Regions from separate parts of the Polaromonas sp. P4_F6 genome, predicted to be linked through region 3. Evidence: predicted binding sites of a transcription regulator. Region 3 holds the regulator's gene; each other region holds the start of a gene.
The links. Region 3 encodes sigma-54, which starts transcription at its own class of promoters, with help from an activator protein. Its sites were predicted from a motif close to TGGCANGNAANCTGCTTT; they were not measured.
Positions count from the first base shown of each region.

Region 1: AC1DUN_RS09030 (DUF1028 domain-containing protein) is a predicted target of sigma-54. The motif match lies at 4,460-4,477, and genes of this name have one in related genera.
Region 2: AC1DUN_RS19915 (pilin) is a predicted target of sigma-54. The motif match lies at 3,354-3,371, and genes of this name have one in related genera.

Region 1 covers NZ_JBFUJQ010000002.1:657,912-668,473, reverse strand. Annotated here, with positions in the region: gene AC1DUN_RS09045 (ABC transporter substrate-binding protein) at 1-1,486, opposite strand, end outside; gene AC1DUN_RS09040 (ABC transporter ATP-binding protein) at 1,572-2,621, opposite strand; gene AC1DUN_RS09035 (ABC transporter ATP-binding protein) at 2,618-3,646, opposite strand; gene AC1DUN_RS09030 (DUF1028 domain-containing protein) at 3,643-4,362, opposite strand; gene AC1DUN_RS09025 (tripartite tricarboxylate transporter substrate binding protein) at 4,523-5,482, opposite strand; gene argE (acetylornithine deacetylase) at 5,537-6,757, opposite strand; gene AC1DUN_RS09015 (hypothetical protein) at 6,948-7,649, opposite strand; gene AC1DUN_RS09010 (DUF1993 domain-containing protein) at 7,917-8,426, shown strand; gene AC1DUN_RS09005 (hypothetical protein) at 8,464-9,048, opposite strand; gene AC1DUN_RS09000 (class I SAM-dependent methyltransferase) at 9,366-10,421, opposite strand.
Region 2 covers NZ_JBFUJQ010000009.1:199,966-210,527, reverse strand. Annotated here, with positions in the region: gene AC1DUN_RS19930 (tetratricopeptide repeat protein) at 1-28, opposite strand, end outside; gene AC1DUN_RS19925 (tetratricopeptide repeat protein) at 25-2,826, opposite strand; gene AC1DUN_RS19920 (hypothetical protein) at 2,916-3,215, shown strand; gene AC1DUN_RS19915 (pilin) at 3,420-3,881, shown strand; gene AC1DUN_RS19910 (tetratricopeptide repeat protein) at 3,965-5,860, shown strand; gene AC1DUN_RS19905 (glycosyltransferase family 2 protein) at 5,898-6,785, shown strand; gene AC1DUN_RS19900 (hypothetical protein) at 6,843-8,411, shown strand; gene AC1DUN_RS19895 (glycosyltransferase family 4 protein) at 8,436-9,545, shown strand; gene AC1DUN_RS19890 (NAD-dependent epimerase/dehydratase family protein) at 9,542-10,405, shown strand; gene AC1DUN_RS19885 (glycosyltransferase family 2 protein) at 10,402-10,562, shown strand, end outside.
Region 3 covers NZ_JBFUJQ010000009.1:60,368-70,929, forward strand. Annotated here, with positions in the region: gene AC1DUN_RS19250 (tetratricopeptide repeat protein) at 1-336, opposite strand, end outside; gene AC1DUN_RS19255 (LysE/ArgO family amino acid transporter) at 472-1,104, opposite strand; gene AC1DUN_RS19260 (HTH-type transcriptional regulator ArgP) at 1,227-2,150, shown strand; gene AC1DUN_RS19265 (PsiF family protein) at 2,221-2,511, opposite strand; gene argS (arginine--tRNA ligase) at 2,646-4,331, shown strand; gene AC1DUN_RS19275 (SPOR domain-containing protein) at 4,386-5,015, shown strand; gene AC1DUN_RS19280 (thiol:disulfide interchange protein DsbA/DsbL) at 5,144-5,803, shown strand; gene lptA (lipopolysaccharide transport periplasmic protein LptA) at 5,955-6,584, shown strand; gene lptB (LPS export ABC transporter ATP-binding protein) at 6,600-7,382, shown strand; gene AC1DUN_RS19295 (RNA polymerase factor sigma-54) at 7,570-9,108, shown strand; gene AC1DUN_RS19300 (THUMP domain-containing class I SAM-dependent RNA methyltransferase) at 9,249-10,562, shown strand, end outside.

The sequences.
Region 1 (10,562 bases), on a different contig from region 3:
CCTGGGGCCGCACCAGGCCGTCGGGCACGGCGCGCATGCCGGTGATCTTCTTGTTGTAGGCCCACAGCCAGTTGCGGTGGAACAGGTAGATCACGGGCTTGACCTTCTCGGCCTCGGCGGCCAGGGTGGCGAAGACCTTGATGCGGCCTGCCGTGTCCAGCGTGTTGCGCGAGCGGTTCAGCAAATCGTCCCACTGCGGCCGGCATTCGCCGCTGTAATTCAGCGGCTGCTTGCAGCCGTAGAAGCTGAACAGGTTGCCGTCCGGGTCGGCGCGGCCGCTCCAGGCCAGCACATAGGCGTCGAACTGGCCTTTGTCGGCCAGGTTCAGCGAGGTCGCGAATTCGGTGGACTGGATCTTCACATCAAAGCCTGCCTCCTTGGCCATGGCCTGCACCACCTGGGCCACGCGCTGGGCATCGGACGTGGTGGGCGTCATCAACGTGAAGCTCGGGTTGGGCACACCCGCTTCTTTCAGCAGCTGTTTGGCGCGCGCGATGTCGCGCTTGGGAATGGGGACATTCCTGGCGTAGAAGCTGTTGGCGGGTGGCACCCACTGGTTGCCCGGCGTGGCTTCGCCGTCCATCGCGACCTGCACGATGCCCGCGCGGTCCAGCGACAGCTCAAAGGCCTCGCGCACGCGCGGGTCGCGGCCCAGCGGGTTTTTCTGGGCCTGGTCGCTCTTGCCGGTGTTGATGGTGATGCCCTGGTAGCCCAGCTCGGTGATGCGCGTGAAGGCGAGTTTTTTGTCGGCCTTGATGGAGGCGATGTCCGAAGGCGCCACGCGCTCGATGAAGTCCAGCTGGCCGGAGCGCAGGTTGGCCAGGCGCACGGTGGCGTCGACGATGGGCTGGAACACGACCTTGTCGAAGTGGATGTTGGCCTTGTCCCAGTAGCCGGCATAGCGCTCCAGCACGATGCGGTCCTGCGCCACGCGTTCGGTGAACTTGAAGGGGCCCGAGCACACCGGCCTGGTGCCGAAGTTGGTGGGCGCGGCCTGCGCGGCCTTGGGCGAAACCATCATGCCGGCGCGGTCGGCCAGCACGCTGAGCAGCGGCGAGAAGGGTGCGCTCAGGTTGATCTTCACGGTGAGATCGTCGATGACGTCCACCGTGGTCACAGGCGCGAGTTCGCCGCGGCGATTCGAGCCCGCGAGGTTTTTGTGGCGGTCTATGTTGAACTTCACCGCGGCGGCGTCGAACTTCTCGCCGTCATGGAAAGTTACGCCGCTGCGCAGCTTCATGGTCAAGGCCTTGTTGTCGGCCGACCATTGGTAGGACGTGGCCAGTTGCGGCACGATGTTGAGCTTTTCGTCGATGTCGACCAGCTTGTCGCACAGTGAGGAAAACACAATGCGGCTCACGAAGCTGCGCGCCAGCGTCGGGTCCAGCACGTCCGGGTCTTCGGCCAGGCCTATGCGCAGGGTTTGGGCTTGCGTGGCGCAGGCGGTGGCGGCCAGCGCCAGGCTCAGCAGGATTTTCTTGCTCATGGTTATTCCTTCACGGTTGTCGGTGGTTTGGATGGCTGCCTTGCGCCGGGGATTGGTGAGCCAGGGGTGAACATCGTGGTCTCCATCAGGCCGCTTGCGCATGAAAAGCCGCCTGGAGCCGGAGCAGCCTCTCGTTCACGACGGCGCCGCCCGTGATGCCGGCCGGTGCCTTGATCTCTTCCCAGAAATGGCAGGCCACGGCGTGGCCATCGTGCGAGCGCAGCGCCGGCACTTCCTCGGCGCAGCGTTCGCGCGCATGCGGGCAGCGCGTCCTGAAGCGGCAGCCCGAGGGCGGGGTAATGGGGTTGGGCACGTCGCCCTGCAGCAGCGTGCGCTCGCGCTTGAGGCCAGGTTCGGGCACCGGGATCGCCGAAAGCAGGGCTTGTGTATACGGATGGCGGGGCTGCGCGAACAGGCTTTGCTTGTCGGCGTATTCGACGATCTGCCCGAGGTACATCACGGCCACGTGCGAGGCGATGTGCTTGACCACCGCGAGGTCGTGCGCGATGAACACATAAGCCAGGCCCAGGCGCCGCTGCAGGTCCTGCAGCAGGTTGACCACCTGCGCCTGGATGGACACGTCCAGCGCCGACACCGCCTCATCGCAGACGATGAGCCGCGGCTCCACCGCCAGCGCCCGGGCAATGCCTATGCGCTGGCGCTGCCCGCCGGAAAACTCATGCGGGTAGCGCTGCAGGTATTGCGGCGCTAGGCCGACCAGGTCCAGCAGCTCGGCGGCGCGCTCGCGGTGCCGCCCGCGCGCCAGGCCGTGCAGGGCCAGCGGCTCGGCCAGGGCCTGCTCCACCGTCATGCGCGGGTTCAGCGATGAATACGGGTCCTGGAAAATCATCTGCAGCTCGCGGCGTTTGGCGCGCAGGCGGCCGGCCGGCAGCGCCATCAGGTCCTCGCCGTCAAACCAGACCTGGCCCGAAGTTGCCTCCAGCAGCCGCAGCACCAGCCGGCCCACGGTGGATTTGCCGCAGCCCGACTCGCCCACCAGCGCCATGGTCTCGCCGGCGTTGAGTTCGAAGTTCAGCCCGTCCACCGCATGCACAACCGCTTTGGAGCGGCTGAACAGGTGCGGGCGCACCGGGAAATGCTTGACCAGGTTTTCGACTTTCAGCAGCGCGCTCATGGCGTCACCTCGCTGGACACGGCATGCGTGCCGCGCCGGGTTGAGGTGTCCGCATCCAGCGGCGCGCGCCAGCAGGCGGCCTCGTGGCCCTCACCCATGTCCATCAAAGGCGGCACCTCCTGCAAACACTTGTCGACGGCAAAAGGGCAGCGCGGCGCGAAGCGGCAGCCGTCCATGCGTGTCATGGGCGTGGGCACCTGGCCTTCGATGGCGTTGAGCCGCTCCTGCGCCAGGTGCAGCTTGGGGATGGAGCCGAGCAACCCTATGGTGTAGGGATGCTGCGGCTCGGCGAACAGCCGCGCCACGGGCGCGCGCTCCACGATCCTGCCGGAGTACATCACGGCAACATCGTCGGCCAGCTCGGCGATCACGCCCAGGTCGTGGGTGATCAGGATGATGGCGGTGCCGGTTTCCTCGCGCAGCGTGCGCATCAGGTCCAGCACCTGCGCCTGGATGGTGACGTCCAGCGCGGTGGTCGGCTCGTCGGCGATCAGCAGCTGCGGCTCGCAGGCCAGGGCCATGGCGATCATCACGCGCTGGCGCATGCCGCCCGAGAGCTTGTGCGGGTATTCGTCGATGCGCTGCTCGGGCGAGGGGATGCGCACGCGGCGCAGCATGGCTATGGCGTGGGCCCTGGCCTCGGCCGCGCTGATGTCCCGGTGGCAGCGTATGCCCTCGATAAGCTGGTCGCCAATCGTGAAGGCCGGGTTCAGCGAGGTCATGGGCTCCTGGAAGATCATGGCCATGCGGTTGCCGCGCAGCGCGCGCATGGCCTCCGGCCCCAGCGTCGCCAGGTCGGTGCCTTCAAGGCGGATGGAGCCCGCCGAGACGCGGCCCTGGCCCTTGGGCAGCAGGCCCATGATGGACAGCGAGGTCACGCTTTTGCCGCAGCCCGATTCGCCGACGATGCCCAGCGTGCGGCCCGAATCCACGGAAAAACTGATGCCGTCCACGGCGGTGAATTCACCGCCGCCTTCGAGCTTGAAGCTGGTGCGCAGGCCGCTGACTTCCAGCAAAGCCGTCATTCGGCGGCTCCGCTGCGCCGGGCGTGAAAGCGCGCGATCTCGGCCTCGATCAGCGCGCGGTCGGTGATGCCGGCCGGGCTGCGGCGCGAGGGCAGGCAGCTGCTGAAAGGCTGGTAGCGCTCCAGGCTTTTGTCGTAGAGGCGGCGCAGTTCCTGCAGGGGCTCGGCATGGTCGTCCACGCGGATGTCCAGCGCGCAGTAGTCCTCGGTGGTGAAGATAAGGAGTGCCGCGGCCTGCTTGCCGCGCTTGTCGCCGCCCGCGGCTTCGCCGGCGGCGAGCGCGGCAATCAGGCGTTCGGCAAACGGGAGTTGGGCATTGGCCTCATAGGCGAGAGCCGTGGCTTCAATCACCTGCGGGCCGGCCAGCATGTTGCCGGCGACCGAATAGCCGACGCCCGCCCTGTGGCCGCACCAGTCTATGCAGGCGCTGCCGGTATAGCCAGCGGCCTGGCCGTTTGCGCCTATCAGGTGCAGCTGGCGGTGGTCACGGCCTTCGTCGGCCGAGGTCAGGCGCTTGATGATGTAGTCGGGAGACTGGCCGAAGGCCAGGCCGTCCAGCGCCGACGCCGCATACAAGGGATTGACCAGCGCCTGCGTGGCCAGGGCGCCCACGCCGCTGCGGGCGTGCGGGCACAGCGCGCCCACGGCAAAAAATTTGCTGGCAACCGCCACGCCAAACGCGCCCGATGAATCGCGCGCGATGAGGGACCAGGTCATGTATCAGACTTTCATCGCAACTGCGCCCTTGGTCAGGCGTCTCGTGCTCCCCGCAAACAAAAAGCCGCATGAAGCGACTTTCAAACAGCGAACGGATGACGCATTTATCATGCCACGCTTCGGCGGACCGTGCCTGCCGCCCAGGCCGCCACTTCGCTGTCTATTCGACCTTGGCGCCTGAAGCCCTCACGACTTCCGCCATGCGCTTGTAGTCGACCGCCAGCAGTTTCGCGAAATCGGCATTGCTCATGGCCAGCGGTTCAATCCCCTGCTTGTCCAGGCGCTCCAGCACCACGGGGTCCTTGAGGACCTTGGCCATGGCCGCGTTGACGCGGTTGACCTCGGCCGCCGGCGTGGCGGCGGGGCCCAGCAGGCCGAACCAGGAATCGAACTGGTAACCGGGCAGGCCGCTTTCGGCGATGGTCGGCACCTCGGGCAGGTATTTGGAGCGCTTGGGCGAGGTCACGCCTATCAGGCGTATGCGGCTGTCCCTGGCGAAGGCCAGTGCACCTATGCTGGCGGCGATCACGGCCTGCGCGCGGCCCGAGATCACTTCGTTGATCGCCTCGCCCGTGGCCTTGAGCGGCACATGCACCACATCGATGCCGGCCAGGCCGTTGAAGTAGGCCATGGACAGGTGGGTGGCGCTGCCGATGCCGGCGGTGGCGTAGTTGAGCTTGCCGGGGTTGGCCTTGGCATAGCGTATGTACTCGGCCGCGGTCTTGGCGGGCACGTCGGGATGGATCATCAGCACGTAATCGGCCGTGCCTATGTGCGCCATGGGCGCGAAGTCTTTTTGCGGGTCGTAGCTGAGCTTGGTGTACAGAGAGCCGGCGATGTTGTGGCTGGCCGCGCCCAGCACCATGGCGCCGCTGTCGGGCGCCAACTTGGCGACATAACCTGTGCCCACGGTGCCGCCCGCGCCCGGCCGGTTCTCGATGATGACGGTCTGGCCCAGCGCCGTTCCCAGCTCGGTGGACATGGCGCGCGCCAGCAAGTCCTGCACGCCGCCCGCCGCGAAGGGCACCACGATGCGCACGATCTTGGTGTTGGACTGGGCGAGGGCGCTGCCCGCGGCCAGGGCCAGGCCGGTGCCCAGGAAATCTCGGCGTTGCATCATGGAATGTTTTCTTTCGGTGAGGGGTGCTTGTGCTTGCTTTTGCGGGTCGGGTTTTCAGTTCACGCAGATCTCGTCGGCCAGGCGGCGCATAAAGCGTTCGCACCAGGCGAGCTGGTCCAGCGTGACCCATTCATTGGGCTGGTGCGCCTGCGCGATGTGGCCGGGGCCGCACACGATGGTCGGCACACCGGCCTGGTGGAACAATGCAGCTTCCGTGCCAAAGGACACCTTGCCGGCGCCCGAGTTGGCATCCACGCCCGCGCATTGGAAGCACAGCTGCGCGATCTCGCTGCCGGCGTCCGTCGCAAAACCGGGCAGCACCGAATTGAGCTTGTGGCTGATGCCGGTGTCCGCCGCCACGGCCTGCATGGCCGGCACCAGGCTGTCGGCAAAGGCCTTGGCTTCGTTGAACAGCTCGACCGGCGAATTCATGTGGTGGTGGCGTATCTCCCAGGTGACGTCGCAGTCGCGCGGGATGATGTTGAGCGCGGTGCCGCCGGCGATCACGCCGGTGTGGATGGTGGTGTGCGGCACGTCGTAGATCGGGTCGAAGGGGCCCTGTGCCACCAGGCGGCGGTGCATGGACTTGAGGTGGGCGACGAATTCGCAGGCGATCTCCACCGCGTTGACGCCCAGCGGTGTCAGCGAGGAGTGCGCCTCGAAGCCGCGCACCGAAGTCTTGTAGGCATGCTTGCCCTTGTGCGCGATCACCACCTGCATGCCGGTGGGCTCGCCGACGATGCAGCCGGCGGGTTGGTAGCCCTGCTCCACCATGTCGGCGATCAGGCGGCGCACGCCTATGCAGCCGACTTCCTCGTCGTAGCTGAAAGCCAGGTGCACCGGGCGCTTGAGTTTGCGCTTGAGCAGCTCGGGCACCATCATGAGGGCGGTCGCGCCGTAGCTTTTCATGTCGGTCACGCCGCGGCCGTAGAGCTTGTCGCCTATGACCTGCGCGGCGAAGGGGTCGGTGTCCCAGGGCTGGCCGTCCACAGGCACCACGTCGGTATGGCCCGAGAGCACCAGGCCGCCCAGCTTGGTTTCGCCGTTTTCCGCGGGCAGGGTGGCCCAGAGGTTGGCCTTCTTGCCGCTGTCGTCATAAGTGCGGCGGCATTCAATGCCCAGGGCTTCCAGCCGCGCCTGGGTCCAGTCGAGGAGCGGCAGGTTGCTGTCGCGCGAGACGGAGGCAAAGGACACCCATTTTTCAATCAGCGGCAGGGCGGCGAGGTCGGCGGCCTGGATGGACTGGCGGGCGGAGCTGGGGAGGGGGGCGTTCATGGCAAGACCTTTGAAGGACGGGCGGGGCGGCAAAAATTGTATGACAGCATACTATTTTGCGGCGGGCCGCGCGCGCCGTCCCGCCAAGGCGTGTGCCGGCCGGAATCAAAAAAGCCGCCGGAATCCGAGGACTCCGGCGGCTCTTGATGCCCGCAGGGATGCGGGGCGGGCTTAAGCGACTGCGGTGGCGCTATTTTTTCCCGCCACCACCACCGGCGCCGCCTCCATTGCCGCCACCGTTTCCGCCCGCGTTGCCGCCGCCATTGCCATTACCGCCCGCATTGCCACTGCCTTTTCCGCCATGGCCCGAGTCCCTGCCGGCGCCCAGCCCCTTGCCCGCGATGTCGGCTTTGGCGACAGTGTCTGTTTTGGCATGGTCGGTTTTTTTTCCGCTCTTGTCGGTGTGTGAAGCGCTGACGACCGAGCCCAGCGACACGCCCATGCCTTTGGCGATTTGCCCCCAGCCCAGGCCCTGGCTTCTTTGGCCCAGCACGCCGCCCAGCGCGGCAGAGAGCTGCGCCGGCGTCGGATTGCTGATGCCTTGTTTGGCCAGCGAGGTTTTGGTCAGCGAGAGCGCGATGTTGATGTTGCCGTAGCCCATCTTGCCTGTTGCGGGCGACAGGCTGGCTGCGGGCGCCGTCGCGTTGGGGCCGGTCAGGCTGGGCCCCAGCGTGATGGGGGTGCTGGTGCGAAGCCCGTCAACCAGGGCGCGGGCATTTTCCGGGGAGCCGGCAAAGGCGCTGTAATGGGCCGCCAGCCGGGCGCCTTCGGTGTTGCCGGCGGCAGTGCTTGTCGCGCCGGCCTTGGCGGTTTGTGCCTGGAGCAGGCCGCCGCACAGCAGCGCGGCACTGGCCGCCGCCACGGCGATCAGGGTTTTGGGGAGGGTGAACATGATGGCTACCTCACGATGACAGCGCCGGCCGCGGGATGCGGCCATGGCTTTTTGATGTTAGGGCTTCCCGCATACGCGCGGTGCGTGTTGCGGTGGCGTCCTACGCGGCCATCAGCATAAAAGACAAGGGCTGCGCTGAAATGTAAGAGTAGGCGCAAAACGTTGGGCGGAATTGGCGGGGCGGCGGGCGCCCGTCACCGAAGCCGGCGAGAATGCGTCTCGCGGCATCGCGCCACCACTTTTCATTCCACACAGAAAGCATTCCCCATGACCAGCAGCATGTACACCACCTCCGTTCCCGTCTTCAAGCAGATGCTGGGCGGCCTGAAGGGCGTCCTGGCCAAGGCCGAAGCCCATGCGGCCGCCAAAAACATAGACCCCAATGCCTTGCTGCAGGCGCGCCTTTATCCCGACATGTTCCCCCTGCTGCGCCAGGTGCAGGTGGCCAGCGATTTCGCCAAGGGCGTGTCGGCCCGGCTGGCCGGCGTCGAAGTGCCCAAGATCGAGGACAAGGAAACCACGTTTGCCGAGCTGCAGGCGCGCATAGACACCATACTGGCCTTTATCGAGGGGCTGGGCGCGGCGAAGTTCGACGATGCCGCCGTGCGCGAGATCGTCACGCAGGCCGGCACGCCCAAGGAAAAACGCTTCACGGGCCAGTCCTACCTGCTCAATTACGGCCTGCCGCACTTCTTTTTCCACACCACCACGGCCTATGCCATCCTGCGCCACAACGGCGTGGAAGTGGGCAAGAAGGATTACATCGGCAGCTATTGAGCCGTGGGGAGCCGTGGCGGCCAGGGGCTGCGGCGGCTCAGTGCCTGCGCAGGTTTTGCGGTTGCGTCTTGTCGTAGATGCTGGGGGGATAGGCGGCGTCCGCGCCGCGCACCAGCATGTCGGCATCGCGGATCGCGAAGATGTGCGCGATGTCCTGCTTGATGTCGCCGCCCGCCGCCATCGGGTGCGCCGTGGGGCTTTCCCACACATGGCGGTCGGGCAGCGAGGTATAGGGGCAGCTGTCGCCGCAGTCGATTTGCCACGAGATCCCGTACAGCCACTGCTCGGCATGCGGCTCGAAGCGGGTGATGTCCACCATCAAGGACTTCTGGAAGGCCAGCGCGTAGGTCAAGAGGCGTATGTCCCAGTGCTTGATGATGATGCGCAAATACATGCCCTCGCCGCGGCTGCGGCTGGAGACCAGCAGCATCTGGCAGTCCAGCCATCCGGCCGGAATGCCGTGCCGGCGCATGGAGTCTTTCAGCAAGACCTGGATCAGCTGGCGGCGCAATGCATTGGCGGAACCGTCCTCAATCGTGGAGGGACCCTCATGCGCGGGCCGGGTGCTGGCGGGGGCTGTTTTTGGGTGGCCGTTGAGGCCGAATAAATGCCGTATGTTCATGTTGCTTCCCCTCATCCCGCTCAAGCCGAAATCGTCTTGTTTGTTCCATTCACCCGCGGGAATGGTAAATGTTACAAAGTGTTTTATATGCTCCTCTTCTGGCTTTGACAAGTCAAGCGGTCACCTCTTGAAAAGCGGAACTTTTTCATGAAATAGACTTGCAAAAAAGCCTATTTGTGTAGTTTTAAGAATGAAAAAGCATGCAAATCACTTGAGAGTGATTTGAAGTCGATAAGTGTAAATACTTGTAATAGAACCTGTGAGGGCGCAGGCTTCAGCCGGAACACGCCGCGTGAGGCCTGCAGGGGTGCGCCGCCCTAGGCCCGCACAAAATACACAAAGGTGGTGCGCGGAAAAATATGCCGGTACACCGGCCTGGCAATCGCCCGCACCAGGTTCCTGGCCTGCAGCAGGCCAGACGCGCTGTTGTACAGCCGGTAAAGACTGGGCCGCAGCGGCTTGAGGCCAAACTCTTTTCCGAAGGCGACCAGCGAGTCGTGGCTGAAGGCGTTGATGTGCTCCAGCGGGGCAATCGGCATCTGCTCGCCGGCCGATAGCGCACCGAAATTTTTGCTCTGGCCGATTTTTTTCAGCGCGGCCGCCGCATTGGGCACGCTGATCTTGATGACGCCGTCGCCCGACAGCGCGTCGCGCAGTTTTTCGAGCACCTGCCGGGGTTCGGTCAGGTGTTCGAAGACCTGCTCGGTGTTGATGAAACGAAAACGCCTGGGCGGCAGGTCGTCCAGGCCGACGACGCGCAAGCCCACGGACCTCCCGTACTCGGCGCGCTCCTCGGACAGCTCCACGCCCCATACATTGCAGCCGAAGCCCATGGCCATCCTGGACCAGTGCGCCCAGCCAAAGCCGAAGTCCAGCGCATCGAGCTCGCCCGGCGGCAGACCGAAGTGCTGGATGATGAACTGCACCTGTTCAGCGAGGTAACGGTATTCGTCCAGGCTGTAGTTGCGGTGTTCGCGCTCCAGCTCGGTGCCCGGCACCCAGTCGTTGTAGATCTCGCCCAGCAAGGCCTCGTCGGGCACCTGCTGCTGGAAGACCATGCCGCAGTCCTCGCAGCGGGCCAGGGCATAGACGCCCGCATCGGCCGTCCTGGACGCATGGCCTTCATAGTGCCTTGCCAGATAGGCCTGCATGCCGGGGCCGGTGTAGGGCTCCTGGTAGACCACGGCCAGCGAGCTTGAAAGGCAGGCGGGGCAGCAGGTCCTGGTTTTCAAGGACGATTCGCGCGGCAGCGTGGTGCCTTCAAACGCGCGCGCCTGGCGCGGCGCCGGCTGGTCTTGCCTGCGAGGGAGGGACACCGGTTCAACCGGCAGGCGTGGGAATTCCAGCGAAGGGCTGGCAGGCATCATGTTCATGGGTGGGTTCCGAAGCGCCGCAACGCAGCAGTACCAGCCACCTTAGCCGTTGGTGGTGCGCGCGCGGTAACCCGCTGTAATCCATGTATCGGCTTCCTGCCTTGGGGCGCGGCCCGTGCGACGGGTTCTTTGCACGCGGCG
Region 2 (10,562 bases), 140 kb from region 3:
CTTTCAAGAAACGATCAAACAGCGTCATTTGCCCTTTTGGCCTTGCAGTGCAGTGTCGGGATATTGGGCACACCAGCTGAGCCACATCTCACGCAACGCGGCCTCGAAATGCTCTGCAAAGCGGGGGGCGTCAAAGATGGGAGAGGTCAACACCCGCCGGCGCAGATCGCTTCGCAGCGCGGCCAGGGCTTGTAGATCGTTCGCATGCGCTACCGCGCGAGCAACATAGTCCTGTGGATCAGCGGCGACCCATCCGGGCAAACCGGCATTCATCAAAAGGCCGACGCCCTGGCGCGATAAAAAGTGCTCACCCGCCAGCGTTAACACCGGCACGCCCATCCACAGGGACTCGACACTGGTGGTGATGCCGGGATAGGGAAACGGGTCGAGTGCGATGTCCATTTCATGATATGTCGTCAAATGCTCGCCGCGCGGGACAGGCGTCTTTAATATCAATCGCTCCGCTTCAATGCCATGAGCGCCAAACCGCCCGATGACCTTTTCCCGCACAACATCCTCGTGAAGTTGCGCCGACTTGAGGAGCAGGCGGCTGTTGGGAACGGCCTGCAATATGCGCGACCAGAGAGCCACGACATCGTCGTTCATCTTGGTCAAATTGTTGCAGCTTCCGAAGGTGACGTAGCCGTTGTTGACGGCCGGAAGCGGCCCGGGCAAGGTACCATGGACGGGTGGCGCGAAGCAGAGATAGGTGTCGGGCAAACGCCAGATCTTTTCGGTGAAATAAGCTTCTTCCTCTTTTGGCAGGGTCCATGCGTCCGCGATAACGTAATCGATAGCCGTCAGGCCCGTGGTTGCCAGATAACCAAGCCAGGTAAGTTGCACGGGCGCCGGCTTCCAGGCGAACATTGTCAGCCGGTTGTGCGCCGTATGCCCGGACAGGTCAACCAGGATGTCGATGCCGTGTTCCGTGATGCGCTGCGCCAAGGCTTCGTCTGAAAGGCCGACCGCCGAATGCCAGCCTTTGCAGCAAGCGCGCAGCCGCGCACTTGTCTCATCGTCGCGGGCAAAGGTGGGGTAGGCGAACAACTCCAGCCTGCTTCCAGTGCGGGATGTCAGCGCCGCCAGCACACCTTCGAGGAAACACCCCACTGGATGGTCGCTAAGGTCACCGGATACAAAGCCCACCCGTAACACCCGCTGGGGATCGGGTGGGTTTTGCCAATGCGTGCGGGGCTGGGCCCGACGTGCGGCGACTTCGCCAAAACGTTTCGCGTCCGCCAGCAACTGTTCGGCCGGCAAGTCGGCCACGTAGTTGTAAATGAACAGCAGGTTGTTGTGCGCTAGGACGTTATCCGGGTTAATCTCAAGTGCCCGGTGCAGGGTTTCCATTGCATCGCCAAGGCGGCCTATATCTTTCAGAACACCGCCGAGATTCGCGTAGGCATCCGCGTAATCGGGCTTGAACTTGATGGCGCGCTCAAAGCTCGCGATAGATTCGGCGAGCCTGTTGGTGCGGCTGAAAAGAATGCCGAGGTTGTTGTGGGCTCGAGCAAGCTGAGGGTTGATTTCCAGCGCTCGAAGACAGCTTGCCTCGGCCAGGTCGGGCTTGTTGAGATGCTCCAATACGCTACCGTAGTTGGAGTGCGCGATGGCAGAGTCGGGGGCGATGTCCAACGCCCGCCGGTAACTTTGTGCCGCCGCATCAAATTGCCCGAGGGCCTGCAACACGCTGCCCATGTTCACATACACTTCAGCGAACTTGGGCCGAAGGGACAGGGCTTTTTGAAAACAAACCATGGCGGCGTCCATGTTCTGCCGTCTCTGCATGACGAGGCCCAGGTTGTTATGCGCTTCCGCAGAGCCAGGTTCCATCTCAAGGGTACGACGGAAGCATTTTTCTGCGGGATCAAGTTGTCCGAGATCCAGCAAGGCAACACCTTGGTTCATGTTGGCTTCGGCGTTGTCGGGCTCAATTTCCAATGCGCGGCGGTAGCTGGCGATGGCCTCCCTCTGCTGACCGAGATCTCCCTGGATGTTGCCGAGCTGAATCAGCGCCGCCGCATAATCCGGCGCGAAGGCCAGCACCTGCTGGTAGCTGGCAACTGCCTCATCAATCTGCCCAAGGGACTTCAAGGCGTTACCGAGATTCATCCGGATTGCCGCGTTCGTGGGATCGACCTCGGATGCGTGTCGGAAATACGGCGCGGCCATATCGGCTTTCCCCTCGCGAAGCAGGATGCCGCCGAGGTTGTTGCAGGCTGCCATGTGATCGGGATTGATGGCCAGGGCCTGGCGATAGAGCGCTTTTGCATGATCGAACTGCTCGAGGCCCTGTTCGGCGAGGCCTTGACGGAAATAGACCTCGGCTTGATCGGACTCAAGCCCCAGCGCGAGTTCAAGCGCGGCATGGGCATCCGAGAAATCAGGCTTGAGTGCCAGAGCCTGCCGGTAGGCGGTGACGGCGGCTTCACGCGCCCCGAGGCGCAGATGGGCGTTGCCTATGTTGAAATGCGCGGCGGCCGAATCCGGTTTGTGCTTGATGGCCTCGAGGTAGGCGCCCAGTGCGCTCTGTGCGTCGCCACCGTCCAGCAGAATGTTGCCGCGGTTGAAATGGGCCCGCGCGAGCGTCGGCGCCAAGCCAATGGCCGATTCATAACAGCTTAAAGCCTCGTCAATTTGGCCTTGTTGCTCGAGCTCCATGCCTTTATCCAGCCACTGTCCCGCGGCCAGGGCGGAAGCCGCAGCCGCATCACCGGCGGGTTTGGAGGCGGTGCTTGCGCGTTGCGCGAATCGATCAAAAAGTCCCATGGTTCGCTGACTCTGTAGGCCGCTGACGCTGACGCTGGCCGGGATGGTGAGAATCAAGCGCCGGCTGGACAGTCGGCGGTTGGTCGTTGGTGCGAAACGTTGCTGATTCTATAATCAGCGCACGAGCAACACTATCAGGGATCGATATGGCATTGGCTTGGTTTGACGCCGGCGAGGCAAAAAAATTCGGCACGTCTCTTGCGCAGTTTTTCCTGGAAAGAATTCCCAAGGTAACGGAAAAGAAAGACAAGGAATTTGCCAAAAAAGTCGATTACGTCCTGGAAAAAATGGCGGTGCAGATTGTTCAATTCAAAACACAGCATAAATTGAACACCTACAAGAAGGCCCAGCTCGGGAACGTTTTCAAGTGGACGCTTCTCGATGCCGGTATTTCAGCAGACTATGCGGACGAGATGACACGCTGGGTGATTCAGCGGCTTGAATAAACGATTGGAGCCTGCCGGATTTCCAACGTGACAAAAGTGTCACGCTAAAAATTCAAGGTGACAAAAACCGCATCAAAAACCCTGCTTTCCGAGCGATCTCCAGGGTGCCCATAGGTGTTCAAAGGGGGTAGCGGATGCTGGCATGAAAACTGCTGCGACTTAAGGCCTTTTGGTTTTTATTGTTTTTCATCTAAGGAGTTTTTCATGAAACGTTCCCTCCAGCAGGGTTTTACCCTGATCGAATTGATGATCGTTGTCGCGATCATCGGTATTCTGGCCGCAGTGGCTTTGCCTGCCTACCAGGACTACATGGTTCGCGCCAAAATGTCCGAAGTGATCCTGGCTGGTTCCTCCGGTCGTACCGCCGTGTCGGAAACCTATGCCCAGAAAAACACCATGACGCTGTCGGCTCTTTCGATGGGCGTGCAGGACCAATCAACGAAATATGTTGCTACCGTGACCTATAGCGGTGCCTCTTCCACCCAGGGTGACATCATCGTGATCACCAAGAGTGATGCTGGCCTGCCTACCGGCGCTTCTGCCAAGCGGGTGGTTCTGCGCGGCGATGCGAACACGACTACCGGCCAGGTGAAGTGGAGCTGCGGTGGCGGTTCCACCAGCCCCGTCGAAGCCAAGTACCTGCCAAGTTCTTGCAAAGACTTCTGATCGATTGAATTGTCAAAAAAGCCCCTTGGCCTCTCGCCAAGGGGCTTTTTCTTTGCCTCTTTCATCTTTCCTTCTTTATCTCCATGCGAACGTACATCGTCGCCCTGGCTGCACTCGTCGCGAGTGCTGTGCTTGTTGTCATCTATTGGCCGGGCTTGCAGGGAGGTTTCTTTTTCGATGACGGACCCAGCATCCTTTTTGCGCAAGGTGTGCGCCTCGAAAGCCTGTCGCGCGAATCGATTCATCAAGCGCTCATGAGCGGCGGCGCCGGTCCTTCCGGACGCCCGGTGGCCCAACTGAGCTTTGCGCTCAACTACTACTTCAGCGGTTTTAATCCCTTTGTCTTCAAGGCAAGTAATCTTGCGATCCACCTCGCTTGCGGTTTCCTGGTGTTCTGCCTGGCGTATCGCTTGCTGACGGCGGGCGGGAACGCGGCGAAGCAAGGCAATACGCTTATCGCTTCCGGCGCGGTGGCTGCATTGTGGCTGCTCCAGCCTATCCAGCTTCTTCCTGTTCTGCTCGTGGTGCAGCGCATGACGAGCTTGTCCGCGTTTTTTCTTCTCGCCGCCCTGCTGCTTCATATCTATGGACGGGAACAAGGCGGACGCGCCGGCGCCGCCTGGATCTTGCTGGCATGGGCGATCTTGTGGCCGCTGTCCTTTCTCAGCAAGGAAACAGGTGCACTTCTACCCCTGTTTGTGCTCGCCTGGGAGGTGATTCTGCGCAGAGCTTCATTTGGCAAGCTGGACCGTCTTGCCCATGCCCTTATTGTCTTGGCCGGGCTTTTGCTGGCAGGGGTGGCTGTGTATATGCTGCTGGGGCGTGCGCAATGGTTGTGGGCAGGCTACGGTCTTCGCCCGTTCTCGCTAGTCGAACGGTTGCTGTCGGAAGGACGGATACTCTGGTTTTATCTCGGCCTGATGGTGGTGCCGCGCAGTGAGGCTTTCGGCCTGTACCACGACGACATCGTGGTTTCCACCGGCCTCTTCTCCCCGTGGACAACTTTGCCCGCCTTGTTCGGCTTGTTCGGCCTGGCCTGGCTGGTCTGGCGGCTACGCAGAAGCGCGCCGCTCGCGGCCTTTGGCATCGCGTGGTTCCTGATCGGGCACGCCCTGGAATCCACCGTGCTACCGCTGGAGCTCGCACATGAGCATCGCAACTACCTTCCGCTTCTCGGCGTTTTGCTGGTGGCCGGATGGGCACTGCTTCGCGCCTTGGAGGGTACAAGACGCGCCAGGACGGCAGGTATTTTGCTGGCGGGCATGGCGCTGGCCTATTCCGCTTTGGTCACGGGGCTTCGCGCCAACCAATTCGGTGAGGAAGTGCGACGCACCCAGATCGAGGCCCTGCACCATCCGGCCTCCGCCCGTGCCCGCCATGAAGCGGGGCTGGCGCTGTCCGACCTTCCGGATGCGGTATTGTCGGATTCGAGAATCTACGCTCTCGCTCGCGGGCACTACGTGGCCGCCACCGAAGCTGATCCTAATTTCAAGATGAGCTTGCTTGGCTTGATCCAGCTGGACTGCAAGGCCAAAAAGGCGGTGGCACGGACCGACATTGACGAGCTGTCCCGTCGCTTGCGTGAAACACGTTTCGCGCCGGGCGACAGAGGCGTGCTGTACAGTCTCAAGGCAATGGCTATTGCGGGCACGGCCTGCCTGAACAGGGCCGAAGTTGATGGCTTGTTCGCGGCCGCGCTTGCCAATCCCGGTGTCTCGCCTGCGGTACAGTCCATTCTGCATTCCTGGCACGCAGACTATTTATGGTTGCACGAGCGCGACGTCGCTGCAGCCCGCGGCGCCCTTGGGCGATCGTTGGCGCTGAACCCGGGCAATCCGAGCAACCGTCTCAAGTGGGCGCAGCTGCTGCTCATTTCGGGAGAGCGCGAGCAGGCGCGGCGCCTGCTGCTTGAGTTGCAGGGTGAGAGTTTTTCGGCGGAGGAGCGGCAAACAATTAACGAACTGCTGGCGTCAAAATAACATGACACGGCGCTGACGCGAACCACCCAGGTTTCCAATGATCCACACAGTCAAACTCTCGGTTGTCATACCCGCCAGAAATGAAGCGGCAAATCTGCGCACCATCCTGCCCCGGCTCGTTGCACTCGTGCCGGATGCGGAGATACTGGTTGTCGATGATGGTTCAACCGACGACACGGCTGCAGCATGCCTTGCGTCCCGGGTCAGGCACCTGAGGCATCCCTACCCCAAGGGCAATGGCGCGGCCATCAAGACCGGGGCTCGCGCAGCCCAGGGCGAGGTGATTGTTTTCATGGATGGCGACGGCCAGCACAAGCCCGAAGATGTTCCTCTACTGCTTGAAAAATTCAATGAAGGCTACGACATGGTCGTTGGCGCGCGCCAGGCAGGCTCGCAAGCCGGCCTTCATCGCGCCGCGGCAAACGACATCTTCAGCCGTTTCGCCAGCTGGATGGTGATGCAGCCGATTGCCGACCTTACCTCGGGATTCCGGGTGGTCCGCGCGGCCCGTTTCCGCCAATTCCTTTATCTGCTGCCAAACGGATTTTCGTACCCTACCACGATCACCATGAGTTTCTTTCGGGCCGGTTACAGCGTAGCCTACGCCCCGATTCACTCACCCCGGCGGGCTAACGGCTCCAGCCACATTCATCCCTTGCGTGACGGCTTGCGTTTCCTGCTGATCATTATCAAGATCGGCACGCTGTTTTCTCCGCAAAAGCTTTTTCTTCCCATCAGCGCCGGATTCTTTCTCACGGGCCTTGCCTATTATTTGTATACCTACCTGACTGCCGGTCGCTTCACGAATATGAGCGCGCTGCTGTTCATCTCCGCAATCTTCACTTTCTTGATCGGCATTGTTTCAGAGCAGATATCTGCACTGCATTACAAGAACATCGACACCAGCGACGGCGAACACGACTAGCCCGGCCGCAGTGCAAGGCCTCCCGTCCATCCCCGGCCCCGTAGGCTCGCCCTGACCATGATCCATAGTTTCGCCCTCCCCAGATTTTTCCGCGGCATGCCACCTTCCATGAGGCTGAGCCTGATCGTCTTGATCATGCTGACGGCGGTGCTGGGGTTGATGCAATATGCAACGGGTGGGCGAGTCGCCTACACGATGGACTCATTAACGTACAGGGACGCCGCGCTCCAGTTCCTGTCGGGCCACCCGATGCAGGCTACCAATGTGTCCTCGCTGATGCCGGAGCTCAAACCCCTGGTCCATTGGCCGCCAGCGTATCCGGCCCTCTGGGCGGCCGCCCTGAGCCTGGGGGGCGGCGATATCGACAAAGTCTCTGCCGTGCTGAATCCGATACTGCTGGCGATTACCAGCCTGTCCATCTTCTGGATTTGCTGGATGGTCACCGGCAGAGCGGTCATCGCTGGCATCCTGGCGGTCGTCAACGCGTTCACGCCGATGAGCATGATTGTTTATGGCCACGCGTGGAGCGAGACTCTTTTTATCTCCCTGTTGCTGCTGGGCTACGCGGCATTCTGGAAGTATCGGATATCCAACGAGAAAATCATCTGGCTGGCCGTCGCTGCCGTCCTGATAGGAAGCAGCAACTGGGTGAGGTACGCAGGGGTGGTTTTCCTGCCCCTGCTGGGATTCTCGATTCTTGTGGCATCGGGCTCCGCTGTGGGCAAGCGGATTGCGCATGCCGCGGGCGCCATGCTGCTGGGCGCTGCAGTGGCCTGTCCGCTTTGGTTTCGCAACTGGCAACTGACCGGGAACATTTCGGGTTCAAGCCGCGGAGGCGTGACCAGGGTCGACAGGTTCTTAGAGGACATAACGACCATTGTCGATCTGTTTGAACATTCCTTTTTTGCCTTCAGCATGGTGCTGCGTGCGAACCTGGAGGTTCCGATTCTCATGGCGGTCGCTTTTGTGGCCTATAAAGCTTTTCGCCGCAGCGGTACTCAGTGGCTTCGCCCCCCTGAAATCTGGCTGCCTCTCGTCTGGCTGGCCGGCTATCTGCTGTTCCTGCTTTACGCCAGGAAAGTCCAGGTCACGGTGGACCTGGATCTGCGCATGCTGGCAGTGGGCTTTCCCTTTCTACTTCTTGCGATGGCGCCCGCAGTGGGCGCCGCATTCTCGGACCGAGCCCTGGACACCCGGAAAATACTGATGGCCTTGCTGCTGGGCCTGCTGGTTTACGCCGGCCTTGATCAGGCCGGCAGAGTTCACGCAAACTACGCGTCCGACGGCATTCCGCGTTGGCGGTCCACGTTCGGCCTCGGCTTCCGGGAACTGCGCGACACCTCGCCGACCAGCCGCGCGATCAAGGAAAGCATAGGCCCCGCCGAAGCGTCGACCGTCATACTGACCGACTATCGTGCGCTCTATATCCGGTACCTGACGGGCGCGAAAGCCTATTCACCCGAAGGCAGCGACTGTGCACAGTGGGCCAACATTCCGGGTCCGGGCATCCTGTTCATAGGCAGCAAGGAACTTCCGGCATGGGTGGCCGACTGCCTGAAAGAAAAGCCACAATGGCGATTGCTGCGGCCCGGCGGAAAGGCTGCGCCCTCCATATATGCTAACTGAGCCCTCCTTGAAGAAGGCAAACGCTTGAACATCCTGATGAGCAGCACCTCCTACCCGGAAAGTCCGCAGGATTGGCGTGGCCGTTTCATTGCCAACCAGGCCGGCGCGCTGGCACGGCGTGGCGAGGTCAGCCTTTCGCTCTGGGCGCCGCCGGGTGAGTTGCCCGCCGGCGTGACCGCCGCGATGACCCCTGCCGACGCGCGTTGGCTCGGAGGGGTGTCACGGCAAGGCGGTATCGCGCACCTGCTGCGCACCCGGAAGGCGCTGGCCGTCGGAACCATTCTGGTATTGCTTATGCGCCTGGGCCGCGCCTATCGCCGCCAGCCGGCCGACCTGGTCCACGTCAACTGGCTCCAGAACGCCCTGCCCTTGTGGGGTACCACAACGCCGGCGCTGATCACCGTGCTGGGCAGCGATTTTGGCCTGCTGCGTCTGCCGGGCATGAAGGCCTTGCTGCGCGCCGTGTTGCGGCAACGTCGCGCGATCCTGGCACCCAACGCGGAATGGATGCAGCCGGCGCTGGAGCAGGCCTTTGGCGACCTCGCCGAAATCCGTCCGATTGCCTTTGGCGTGGACGATCCCTGGTTTGAGGTGGTGCGCCAGCCTGCACCAGGCAATGTGCGGCAATGGCTGGCGGTGACCCGGTTGACCCGCGATAAGATCGGCGACCTGTTCGATTGGGGGGAAGGCCTTTTCGATCATGAACGGCAGTTGCACTTGTTCGGTCCTATGCAGGAGGCGCTCGAGCTTCCCTCCTGGGTGCGCTACCACGGCGCCACGCATCCTGCGGACCTGCTGGAGAACTGGTTCCCCCAGGCTTGCGGGCTTATCACCCTGAGCCGCCACGACGAGGGCCGGCCGCAAGTGATGCTGGAAGCTATGGCAGCGGGCTTGCCGGTCCTTGCGTCCGACTTGCCGGCCCACCGCGACATGGTGCAACACCGCGTCACGGGCTGGCTTGCGGCCAGCCGTGAGGAGCTGTCCCAGGGCCTGGGATGGCTGGAAAACCCTCAGCAAAACCAGGCTACAGGGCAAGCGGCTCGAGACGGGATCAGGGACACAATAGGCACCTGGGACGGCTGCGCCGGCCGTTATGTGGCTGCTTACCAAAATCTTCTGGAGCACAACGCGTGAGGCACGACGGCGTATTGCTGCTGGGCGGGGCGGGCTTCATCGGCAATGCCCTGGCCAGGCGCCCCCAGCGTGAGAAGAGGGCTGTGCATATCCTCGGCCGCCAGCAGGAAGCGCAGCTTGAGCAGGTGCTGCCCCAATGCGGCACGGTGGTGCACCTCGCCCGCTCCACCACGCCGGGTGCATCCGCCGCCAGCCCCGACCTGGAGTTGGGCAATCTCGCTTTCACCCTGCGGCTGCTGGACTTGCTGAAAAATCAGCCACAGACGCACCTGATTTTCTTTTCGTCGGGAGGGACGGTGTACGGCAACCCCCAAAGCCTGCCCGTGACGGAGGACAGTGCTATCGCGCCACTTTCCAACCATGGGGCGAGCAAGGCCTCACAAGAGTTTTTTTTCGGCGCGTTGCGGGCTCGCGGCCACGCCGTTACCATCCTTCGCCCCTCGAATGCCTATGGCCCCGGGCAAACGGTGAAAAGCGGCTTCGGCTTGGTGCGCACCGTGCTTGAGCATGCCCGGCTGGGCACGGAGATGGAAATCTGGGGTGACGGCGAGAGTGTGCGCGACTTCATTCACGTTGATGACGTCGCCGAGGCGTGCGCGCGCCTGGTGGACCTTCCGCAAGACAGCGGAACTTACAACCTTGGCAGCGGCAAAGGGCATAGCGTCAACGAGGTGCTGCGTATCGTGGAGAGCGTTGGCGGGCGCGAGGTGAAGAAAACCTATCGCCCGGCCCGTTCGGTGGATGTGCGCAATATCGTGCTGGATATTTCGCGGCTGGAAACCCGGCCGTCCTGGGCGCCGTGCATTCCCCTTGAAGAAGGGGTTCACGGGAGCTGGCAATGGCTATTGGATCAGCCGTGAAATCACACACGGACGGGAGCGCCGTGCGCGCCGGGGCAGAGGCAGTTTCTTTGCAGGAAGGCGCCTGCGGCGCGTCCCTGGGCCAGGTGTGTGCGATTGTCGTCGCCTATTACCCCGACGAGGAATTCAAAACACGGCTTCGTAGCCTGTTGCCCCA
Region 3 (10,562 bases):
ATAAAAGGCGTCGGCCAGTGCCGGATTGATCTCCAGGCTCCGCTGGAGCGCGTGTTCCGCCTCTTGATAATGCTGTTGTTCACCGAGGGCAAACCCGAGATTGAGGCAGGCGTCGGCGTCCAGCGGGTTGACCGCAATGGCTTCGCGATAGCTGCTTGATGCCTGGTCCAGCTTGCCTTCGGCAAGAAAGGCATTTCCGCGGCGCCTCAAAATATCGCCTTGGGATGTTGGGTCGGATGCCGTCGATGTGCCGCGCGCACTTTCCGGCGCTCCAGCAGGGCTCGCTTCATTCTCCGCGGTGAAGATGCCGTTTCTCAACCAGTTGAACACCCCCATACGCTTCCTTTTGCGACCAAAGACCCGTGCTGCAGCGTGCCCCCATGCAGCACGGCGGCCACCCATGCATCGAAGCCTTGGGCGGCTGTTTCAGCAAAACCCCTATTTTGAACCGCTGGCGCCGCACCCCGATTTTTAAAGCAAGCCTCGCACCAGCCAGAAAGCCGTGCCCCACATCATCAACGCCACCAGCAAATCCATGGCACGCCAGACGGCCGGTGAATTGAGCCTGCGGCCCACGCACCACAGCGCCACACCCAGGCCGGTGAACCACAGCAGCGAACCGGTGATGGCGCCCAGGCCGAACACAGCGTTGTCGGGCTGCGCATAGGCCAGCGAGGCCGTGCCTATGACCACGGCCGTGTCCAGCCAGGCATGGGGATTGAGCCAGGACAGCGCCAGCGCCAGGCCCACCGCCTTGCGGCGCGAAATGAGCTCGGCCTCGGCCGGCGCACCGTCAGCCGCCTGCGGTGCCGGTTGCAAAAAGCGCCGCATCGCCTGGGCGCCATAGACCAGCAGCACCAGCGCGCCCGCACCGGTCATCGCGCCCAGCAGCTTGTCGGACAGGCCGCCCAGCTGCGCCAGCCCCATCACACCGAGGGCGATCAGCGCCACGTCGGTCAACACGCAGAGCGCGACCGTGAGCCACAGGTGCTGGCGCAGCAGGCCCATGCGTATGACATGGGCGTTCTGCGGGCCTATGGCCATGATCAGCGAGAGGCTCAGGACCATACCGGTCAGGAAAGCGGGGGCGGCAAGCGGGTTCATGGTGGTTGCTTCAAAGGTTCAAGAAAGTCGGCTTGCACGCAGTGTCGGGCAAAGCCCATAATGCTTAAACCGAATTAACTAAAACTCAGGTTTATCAATTAATACTTGATTTACGCTCAACCATGCTCGACGCCCGACAACTCGATGCCCTCGCCGCCGTGATTGAGCACGGCAGCTTTGGCGAGGCCGCCAAAGCCCTGAGCCTGACGCTGGCCGCCGTCTCGCTGCGCATCAAGTCGCTGGAAGGCGAGCTGGGCCAGCGCCTGCTGGTGCGGGGCAAGCAGGTGCGCGCCACGCCGGCCGGCCAGGCCCTGCTGGGCTATGTGCGGCAGTTGCGGCTGATGGAGTCCGACCTGCTCGCGGGCCTGCAGGGCGGCGGCAAGGCCGGGCGCCTGCAAAGCCTGAGCGTGGCGGTGAATGCCGACTCCCTGAGCAGCTGGTTTTTGCCCGGCGTGGCGCCGGTGCTGCAGGGCCACGGCCTGCTGCTGGATGTGGTGGTGGACGACCAGGACCACACCCACGACGCGCTCAAGAGCGGCGACGTCACCGGCTGCGTGACCACGCTGGCCCAGGCCATGCGCGGCTGCGTGGCCGAGCCGCTGGGCGTGATGCGCTACCGCTGCATGGCCTCGCCGGCGCTGCTCGCGCAGTGGAACGAGCCCGCTGCGGGCGGCAAGGCGGCAGGGCCGAACCGCCTGGCCCACCGCCTGCTGGCCAGCCCGGCCGTGATCTTCAACCGCAAGGACGCGCTGCAGGACACTTTCCTGGCCCAGCATTTCAAGCTCAAGGGCGCGCTTTACCCGCGCCACTTTGTGCCGGCCGTCGATGCCTTCGAGCTCGCGCTGGAGCTGGGCATGGGCTGGGGCATGGTGCCCGACATCCTGCTGGCGGCGCGCGCGCACCGCCCGCCGCTGCAGGAGGTGCTGCCGGGCTGCGCGGTCGACGTGCGGCTTTATTGGCAGCACTGGACGCGCGAGCCGCTGGCGGCGCAGCGGCTTACGCAGGCCGTCAGGCAGGCGGCGAAAGCGCAGCTGCTGCAGGACTGAGGCGGGCAAAAAAAAGCCTGCCGGGTCGTCCCCGGCAGGCTTTTTGTGGTTTGTGAGAAGTGGAGCGGCTTTACTTGCTCAGGCACTCTTTCATGAAAGCCTTGCGTTCATCGCCTTTTTTGCCCTTGGCGTCGGCGTTGCAGGTCTTCATCTTTTCTTGCTGCGTGGCCTTCTTGGCGCTCAGGCATTCCTTCATGAAGGCCTTGCGCTCGTCGCCTTTCTTGCCCTCGGCATCCTTGTTGCAGGTGCCCATCTTGGTTTGCTGCGCGGTCTTGGCGGGAGCGTCCTGGGCATGCGCCACCGGAGACAGGATCATGGTGGCGGCAAAAGCGAAGGCGGTCAGGGATAACAGCTTTTTCATGGTGGCTCCAATGGGTTGGGAATCGGGATTGAGTTCCGGCTGGAATTCCAACACATAACGCCGGGCCAGGCAAATTCGATGACCGGGCATGCGCGCGCGCCGGGCGGCGCATGGCTTAACCGTAAAATCAGCCCATGCTCTCGATTAAAAAAGACCTGCTCGCGGCCCTGGCCGCGGGCCTGGAAGAACTTTCCCCCGGCGCGGGCGACAAAGCCGCGTTTGAATCCCCCAAGGTGGCGGCCCACGGCGACTTCGCCTGCACGGCCGCCATGCAGCTGGCCAAGCCGCTCAAGCTCAATCCGCGCCAGCTCGCCGAAAACCTGCGCGCCATTTTGCTCAAGGCCCCGGCCTTCGAACGCTGGGTGGACGCCATCGAGATCGCCGGCCCCGGCTTCATCAACATCCGCCTCAAGCCCGCCGCCAAGCAGGAAACCGTGCGCGAGGTGCTGCAGGCCGGCACCGCCTACGGCACACAAGCGGCGGGCAGCGGACGGCGCATGATCGTCGAGTTCGTTTCGGCCAACCCGACCGGGCCGCTGCATGTGGGCCACGGCCGGCAGGCCGCGCTGGGCGACGCGATCTGCAACCTCTTCGCCACCCAGGGCGCGCAGGTCTGGCGCGAGTTCTATTACAACGACGCGGGCGTGCAGATCCAGACCCTGGCCGCCAGCACGCAGGCGCGTGCCAAGGGCCTCAAGCCCGGCGACGCCGGCTGGCCCGAATCGGCCTACAACGGCGACTACATCGCCGACATCGCGGCCGACTTCCTGGCGAAAAAGACCGTCAAGTCGGACGACCGCGAGTTCACCGCCTCGGGCAACGTGGAGGACATGGACTCAATACGCCAGTTCGCCGTGGCCTACCTGCGCCACGAGCAGGACCTGGACCTCAAGGCCTTCTCGGTCAGGTTCGACAACTATTACCTCGAGTCCAGCCTGTACAGCTCGGGCCGCGTCGACGCCACGGTGGCAAAACTGAAAAGCGCCGGCAAGACCTATGAGCAGGACGGCGCGCTGTGGCTGAAGTCGACCGACTACGGCGACGACAAAGACCGCGTGATGAAAAAGAGCGACGGCAGCTACACCTATTTCGTGCCCGACGTGGCCTACCACCTGGCCAAATGGGAGCGCGGCTTCGGCAAGGCGATCAACATCCAGGGCATGGACCACCACGGCACCATCGCCCGCGTGCGCGCCGGGCTGCAGGCCGCCGGCGAGGGCATTCCCCAGGGCTACCCCGATTACGTGCTGCACACCATGGTGCGCGTCATGCGCAACGGCGAGGAGGTCAAGATCTCCAAGCGTGCCGGCAGCTACGTCACGCTGCGCGACCTGATCGAATGGACCAGCGCCGATGCCGTGCGTTTCTTTTTGCTCAGCCGCAAGCCGGACACCGAGTACATCTTCGACATCGACCTGGCGCTGGCCAAAAACAATGAGAACCCGGTGTACTACGTGCAGTATGCGCACGCGCGCATCTGCTCCATCCTCACCACCTGGGCCGAGCAGGGTGGCGACGAAGCCAGCCTGAAGTCTGCTGACCTCTCGGCGCTGGACAGCCCCCAGGCCCAGGCGCTGATGCTGCTGCTGGCCAAATACCCCGAGATGCTGGCCAATGCGGCCGCCGGCCTGGCGCCGCACGACGTGGCGTTTTACCTGCGCGAGCTGGCCGCCTGCTACCACAGCTATTACGATGCCGAGCGCATCCTGGTCGATGACGAGGCCGTCAAGCGCGCCCGGCTGGCACTGGTCGCGGCGACCGCGCAGGTGTTGCACAATGGCCTGGCGGTGCTGGGCGTGAGCGCCCCGCGCAAGATGTAAGAACGCCGGTAGCAACCGGATTTTCAGGACAAGGCAATGAACGTGGGCAAGGGTATGAATACACAACGAGGCGGGACGCTGCTGGGTTTGATCATTGGCGCGCTGATAGGCCTGGGCGCCGCGCTGGCTGTGGCGGTCTACATCACCAAGGTGCCCGTGCCCTTCATGAACAAGAGTCAGGCGCGCAATCCCGACAGCGACGCCGCGGAAGCCAAGAAGAACAAGGACTGGAACCCGAACGCGCCGCTGGCCGGCAAGAACCAGCCCAAACCGCCGGCCCCGGCCGCCAGCGAGGTGACCGGCGTTGCCGTTCCCGATCCCGCCGCGCCCAAGGCCGCCGCCTCGGCGCCTGCCAAAGCCGCCGCCAAACCTGCCCCCGCGGCCGACCCGCTGGGCGACCTGGCCAAGGCCAAGGTTGAAGGCCTGTCGTCCGGCCCCAGCGTGGACCCTTTCAGCTACTTCATCCAGGCCGGCGCCTTCCGCACGCCTGAAGACGCCGAACAGCAGCGCGCCAAGCTGCTGCTGCTGGGCATGCAGGCCAAGGTCACCGAGCGCGAGCAGGCCGGCCGCACTGTGTACCGGGTGCGCCTCGGGCCTTTCGACAAAAAGGAAGACGCCGACAAGGCCAAGGAGCGGCTGGACAACAATTCCATTGAGACGGCGCTGGTTCGCGTGCAGCGCTGACCCCCGCGCTGCCAATAAGCTGAACTTTTCACGGGGCTGGTGTACAAACCCCTGTGCCCCGCACCACGAGGCCGCCGTCCGCAGGGGCGGCTTACCCAACATTTCCGTCATACCAGGAGAAGAATCTGATGCAACGCCGTGAGTTTTCGTTTTCAGCCGCCTCGGCGGCCGTCGCCAGCCTGGGCGGCATCGCCCTTCCCACGCTGGCGCAAGCCCAGGCCAGGGCCTTCAAGGACGGCGCCGACTACCTGACGCTGGACAAGCCGGCGCCCACCGAGGTCCCTGCGGGCCAGGTCGAGGTGGTGGAGTTCTTCTGGTACAGCTGCCCGCATTGCAATGCCTTTGAGCCGACGCTGGAGGCCTGGATAAAGCAGGCGCCCAAGGATGTGACCGTGCGGCGCGTGCCGGTGGCCTTCCGCCCCGATTTCGAACCCCAGCAGCGCCTTTTTTATGTGCTCGAGGCCATGGGCAAGGTCGAGGAACTCCACAAAAAGGTGTTTTACGCCATCCACGTGGAAAAACTAACGCTCAACACGGCCGACTCCATCGCGGCCTGGGCCGAAAAGCAGGGCGTGGACAAGGCCAAGTTCGTCGAGATGTACAACTCCTTCACCGTCACCACCAAGGCCCGCAAGGCGACGCAGCTGCAGGACATCTACAAGGTCGACGGCGTGCCGGCGCTGGGCATTGCGGGGCGTTATTACACCTCGGCCACTCTGTCCCAGAGCATGGCTCGCGCGCTGCAAGTCACGGATTACCTGATCGCGCAATCGCGCACCAGGAAATAAGGCGGCCGTCCAGGGCCGCAGCGGCCCACGCCGAAAAACCCGCCTCGATCCAGGCGGGTTTTTTTATGCCCCTAATATTCACCCGTGCAAGCCATTCCCACAGCTTGCATGGCTACAATGGCCCAACCCAACGCAGCAAGATTCGTGCCTTATGAAACACCCCCTTTATTCCCTCGTCCTGCCGGCCGCTTTGGCGCTGGGGGCGGCGTTTCCGGCCTGGGCCGAAAAAGCCGACCGGGACAAGCCCATGAACGCGGAGGCCGACGCCCTGCGTTATGACGACCTGAAGCAGACCAGCGTGTTCACCGGCAACGTGGTGATCACCAAGGGCACGACCATCGTGCGCGGCGCGCGGGTCGACGTGAGCCAGGACCCCGAGGGCTACCAGCAGGCGATCGCCATCGCGGCGCCCGGCAAGCTGGCTTTCTACCGCAAGAAACGCGACGGCGTGGACGAATACATCGAAGGCGAGGGCGAGCGCATCGAATACGACAGCCGCGCCGACCTCGTCAAATTCATCAAGCGCGCCGTGGTGCGCCGCTACAACGGCGCCACCCTGGTGGATGAAACCACGGGCGCCGTGATCGTCTACGACAACAACACCGACGTCTTCACCGTGGACGGCGGCGCGCAGAACAGCACTGCCGCCAACCCGAGCGGGCGCATACGCGCCATGCTCTCGCCGCGCGCCGCCGCATCGGCCCCGGGCGCCGCGCCCGCCCCCGCAGCCCCGCCCGCTGCCTTGCGCCCCAGCACCACGCTGGGCAGTGAAAAGAAATAGAAAGAACCTGCACAGATGGATGTGGTGACTGACACTTCGGCGGCCAAGGCCGCAACCCCCAGCCGCCTGGTGGCGCAGGGGCTGCAAAAATCCTACGGCAGCCGCAAGGTCGTGCAGGACGTTTCGGTGGCCGTGCAAAAGGGCGAGGTCGTGGGCCTGCTGGGCCCCAACGGCGCCGGCAAGACGACCTCCTTCTACATGATCGTGGGCCTGGTGCGCGCCGACGCCGGCGAGATTTCCATCGACGGCCAGTCGGTCGAGCACATGCCGATTCACCTGCGCGCCCGCCTGGGCCTGAGCTACCTGCCGCAGGAAGCCTCGATTTTCCGCAAGCTCACGGTGGAAGAAAACGTGCGCGCCGTGCTTGAACTGCAGCTGGACGCGAACGGCAAGCCGCTGGGCCGCGCCGACATCGAGTCGCGGCTCGATGCCCTGCTGCAGGACCTGCGGGTGGACCATTTGCGCCATTCGCCGGCGCCGGCGCTGTCGGGCGGTGAACGCCGCCGCGTCGAGATCGCCCGCGCCCTGGCGACCCAGCCGCGCTTCATCCTGCTTGACGAACCCTTCGCCGGCATAGACCCGATCGCCGTGATCGAGATCCAGCGCATCATCGGCTTCCTGAAGTCGCGCGGCATCGGCGTGCTGATCACCGACCACAATGTGCGCGAAACGCTGGGCATCTGCGACCACGCCTACATCATCAGCGACGGGCATGTCCTGGCCCAGGGCACGCCGTCCGAGATCGTGAACAACGCCGATGTGCGCCGCGTGTACTTGGGCGAGCACTTCAAGATGTAGAGATGGTTTCCCCCTTGTTGTTCATCGCGCTTAACGTGCGGGCTTCCGAGAGTGCCGTCGCCACATTGACACGCCTGCCATCGTCTTTCAAGCGGGGGCCGTGGAACTGGCTTTGCCAGGCCACAGGCGCCGCCCCCTGTAGGGGGGAGGGTGCTACACGAAGTGAGCATCCAACGGGGGGGAGTCCTTGAAACAAGGTCTCTCGCTACGCGTCTCGCAGCATCTTGCGCTGACGCCCCAGCTGCAGCAGTCGATACGCCTGCTGCAGCTGTCCACGCTCGAGCTGAGCCAGGAAGTCGAGCAGATGCTCGACGAAAACCCGTTTCTCGAGGTGTCGGACGAAACCGCGGCGCGCGAGGAGTTCGGCCTGGAGCATGTCAACACGCCGGTCAGCCAGGACAGCCGCGAGTTTGAATCCGCCGCCGATGCAACGGCCGGCGGCGGCGCGGAAGACGCGGGCCTTTCAGCGGCCGGCGAAGCCGAGGTCAGCGCGGAACCCAAGCTCGAGGAAAGCTGGGAAGGCGACGGCACGGTGGAGACCACGCCCGATGACAGCGAATGGGGCAGCGATGCGCCTGCGCGCAAGAACAACAACGAGGAAAGCGAGGCCGAGGCCTCGGACCTCACGGGCGGCCATGAGTCGCTGCAAGACCACCTGCACCGCCAGTCGCTGGGCCTGCGCCTCTCAGAGGAAGACCGCGCGGCCCTGCATTTCCTGATCGAGTCGCTCAACGACGACGGTTACCTCGAGGACAGCCTGGCCTCGCTCGCGGCCGGCCTGGCCGGCGGCGACCTGGAACAGGCCGAGGACCTCGAGCAGCGTTTTGCCATGGCGCTCAAGCTGCTGCAGCACATGGAGCCGGCCGGCGTGGGCGCGCGCAACCTGGCCGAATGCCTGGGCCTGCAGCTGCTCGACTGCAAGGACTGCGAGGAGACCCGCGCCGCCATCGCCGTGTGCAAGCACCCCATGGAGCTGCTGGCCAAGCGCGACGTCAAGCGCCTGTCCTACCTGTGCGGATTCACCGAGGCGGCCATCAAGGGCGCGATCGCCGTGATAGGCCGGCTCGACCCCAAACCCGGGCGCCGCTTCGTGAACGTGGAGCGCAACCTGATCGTGCCCGACGTCATCGTCGTGAAGTCGGGCCGGGGCTTCAAGGTCACGCTCAACGGCGACGTGATGCCGCGCCTGCGCGTGCACGACATCTACGCCAACGCCCTCAAGCAGCACAAGGGCCAGGACGGCCAGGCGCTGCAGCAGCGCCTGCAGGAGGCGCGCTGGTTCATCAAGAACATCCAGCAGCGCTTTGACACCATACTGCGCGTGAGCAGCGCCATCGTCGAGCGGCAAAAGAGTTTCTTCACGCACGGCGAGCTCGCGATGCGCCCGCTGGTGCTGCGCGAAATCGCCGACGAACTGGGCCTGCACGAATCCACGATTTCACGCGTGACCACCGCCAAGTACATGGGCACGCCCTTCGGCACCTTTGAACTGAAGTATTTCTTCGGCTCCGCGCTGGGCACCGAAACCGGCGGCAACGCCTCAAGCACGGCGGTGCGCGCGCTGATCAAGCAGTTCGTCTCCTCCGAGAGCGCGAAAAAACCTCTCAGCGACAACCAGATTTCCGAAATGCTCAAGGAGCAGGGCATTGAATGCGCGCGCCGCACCGTGGCCAAGTACCGCGAGGCCTTGCGCATCGCCCCCGCCAACCTACGCAAGTCCCTATAAATCCGATTCTCGGGCGCATGGCGGCGTTGCGCGGTGCTCGGAATCCTCATGCACCGAAGTGCATTCCGGTTCCTGCGCTCCGTGCGCCTTGCCCTGCATCCCGATAATCGAATTTCTAGCAGTCCCTTGAAGAGTCCGACATGAACCAACTTCAGTTATTTTTACCCTGCGCCGCGGGCGTCGAGGCCCTGCTGGCCGCCGAGGTGCAGCGCATCACCGGCATCCAGGGCAAGGCCTGGCGCGCCGGTGTGCAATTGCAGGCCTCCTGGCGCGACGCGCTGCAGCTCAACCTGCACAGCCGCCTGGCGCAGCGCGTGCTGATCGAGCTGCAGCACAACCAGTACCGCGGCGAGCAAGACCTCTACAACGCCGCCGCCAACGTGGCCTGGGAGATCTGGTTCACGCCCAAACAGACCTTCAAGGTCGAGATCACCGCCCAGCACAGCCCGCTGACCAGCCTGAACTTCGCGGCGCTGAAGATCAAGGACGCGATCGCCGACCGTTTTCGCGCCAAGTTCGACGACGTGCGGCCCAGCGTCGACACGCGCTGGCCCGACGTGCGTGTCTACGTGCACCTGACGACGGACACTGTCACGATTTACATCGACACCTCGGGCGAGCCTCTCTTCAAGCGCGGCTGGCGCGAGGACAAGGGCGACGCGCCGCTGAAGGAAACCCTGGCCGCCGCGATGATTGCCGCCAGCGGCTGGGACCAGCTGTGCAAAACCGGCGTGCCGCTCTACGACCCCTGCTGCGGTTCGGGCACCATCGCCATCGAGGCGGCGCAGATCGCCTGCAACATCGCGCCCGGCATCAACCGGCGCTTTGCTTTCCAGAAGTATCTGCCCTTCCAGGGCCATGTGTGGGACGGCCTGCTGGACCAGGCCGAAGCCGCCATCACGGAGCCCACGGCGCCGGTGTTCGGCAGCGACGTGTCCTTTCGCATGGTCGACTTCGCCGAGCGCAATGCCGAACGTGCCGGCGTGGCCAATGCGGTGGAGTTCCGCGGCGGCGACGCGCTGCAGCGCATGCCGCCCGCGCCTTCGGGCGTGATGCTGGTGAACCCGCCTTATGGCGAGCGCATCGACGTCGCCGGTGTGGCCGGCATCACCGGCGTGCAGGGCCGCGACCAGCGCCGCCAGCAAGGACATGCCGAAGGGCGCGTGCAGCACGACCATCGCAACCAGCCCATCGACGAGTTCGGCCAGCCCTTGAGGCCCGACAGCGGCGACACGCGTGAAGAGCCCGCCTTCGAGACCTCACGCGACCGCTCAGCCAACCCGGGCCGCGAACAGGCGCAGAACGCCTGGGGCGAGGAAGCCGCCGACTTCTTTCCGCAGCTGGCCGCGCACTGGAAGAAAAATTACGCGGGCTGGACGGCCCACGTGCTGACGCCCGACCTCAAGCTGCCCGGCAAGATGCGCCTGAAGGAATCGCGCCGCGTGCCCATGTGG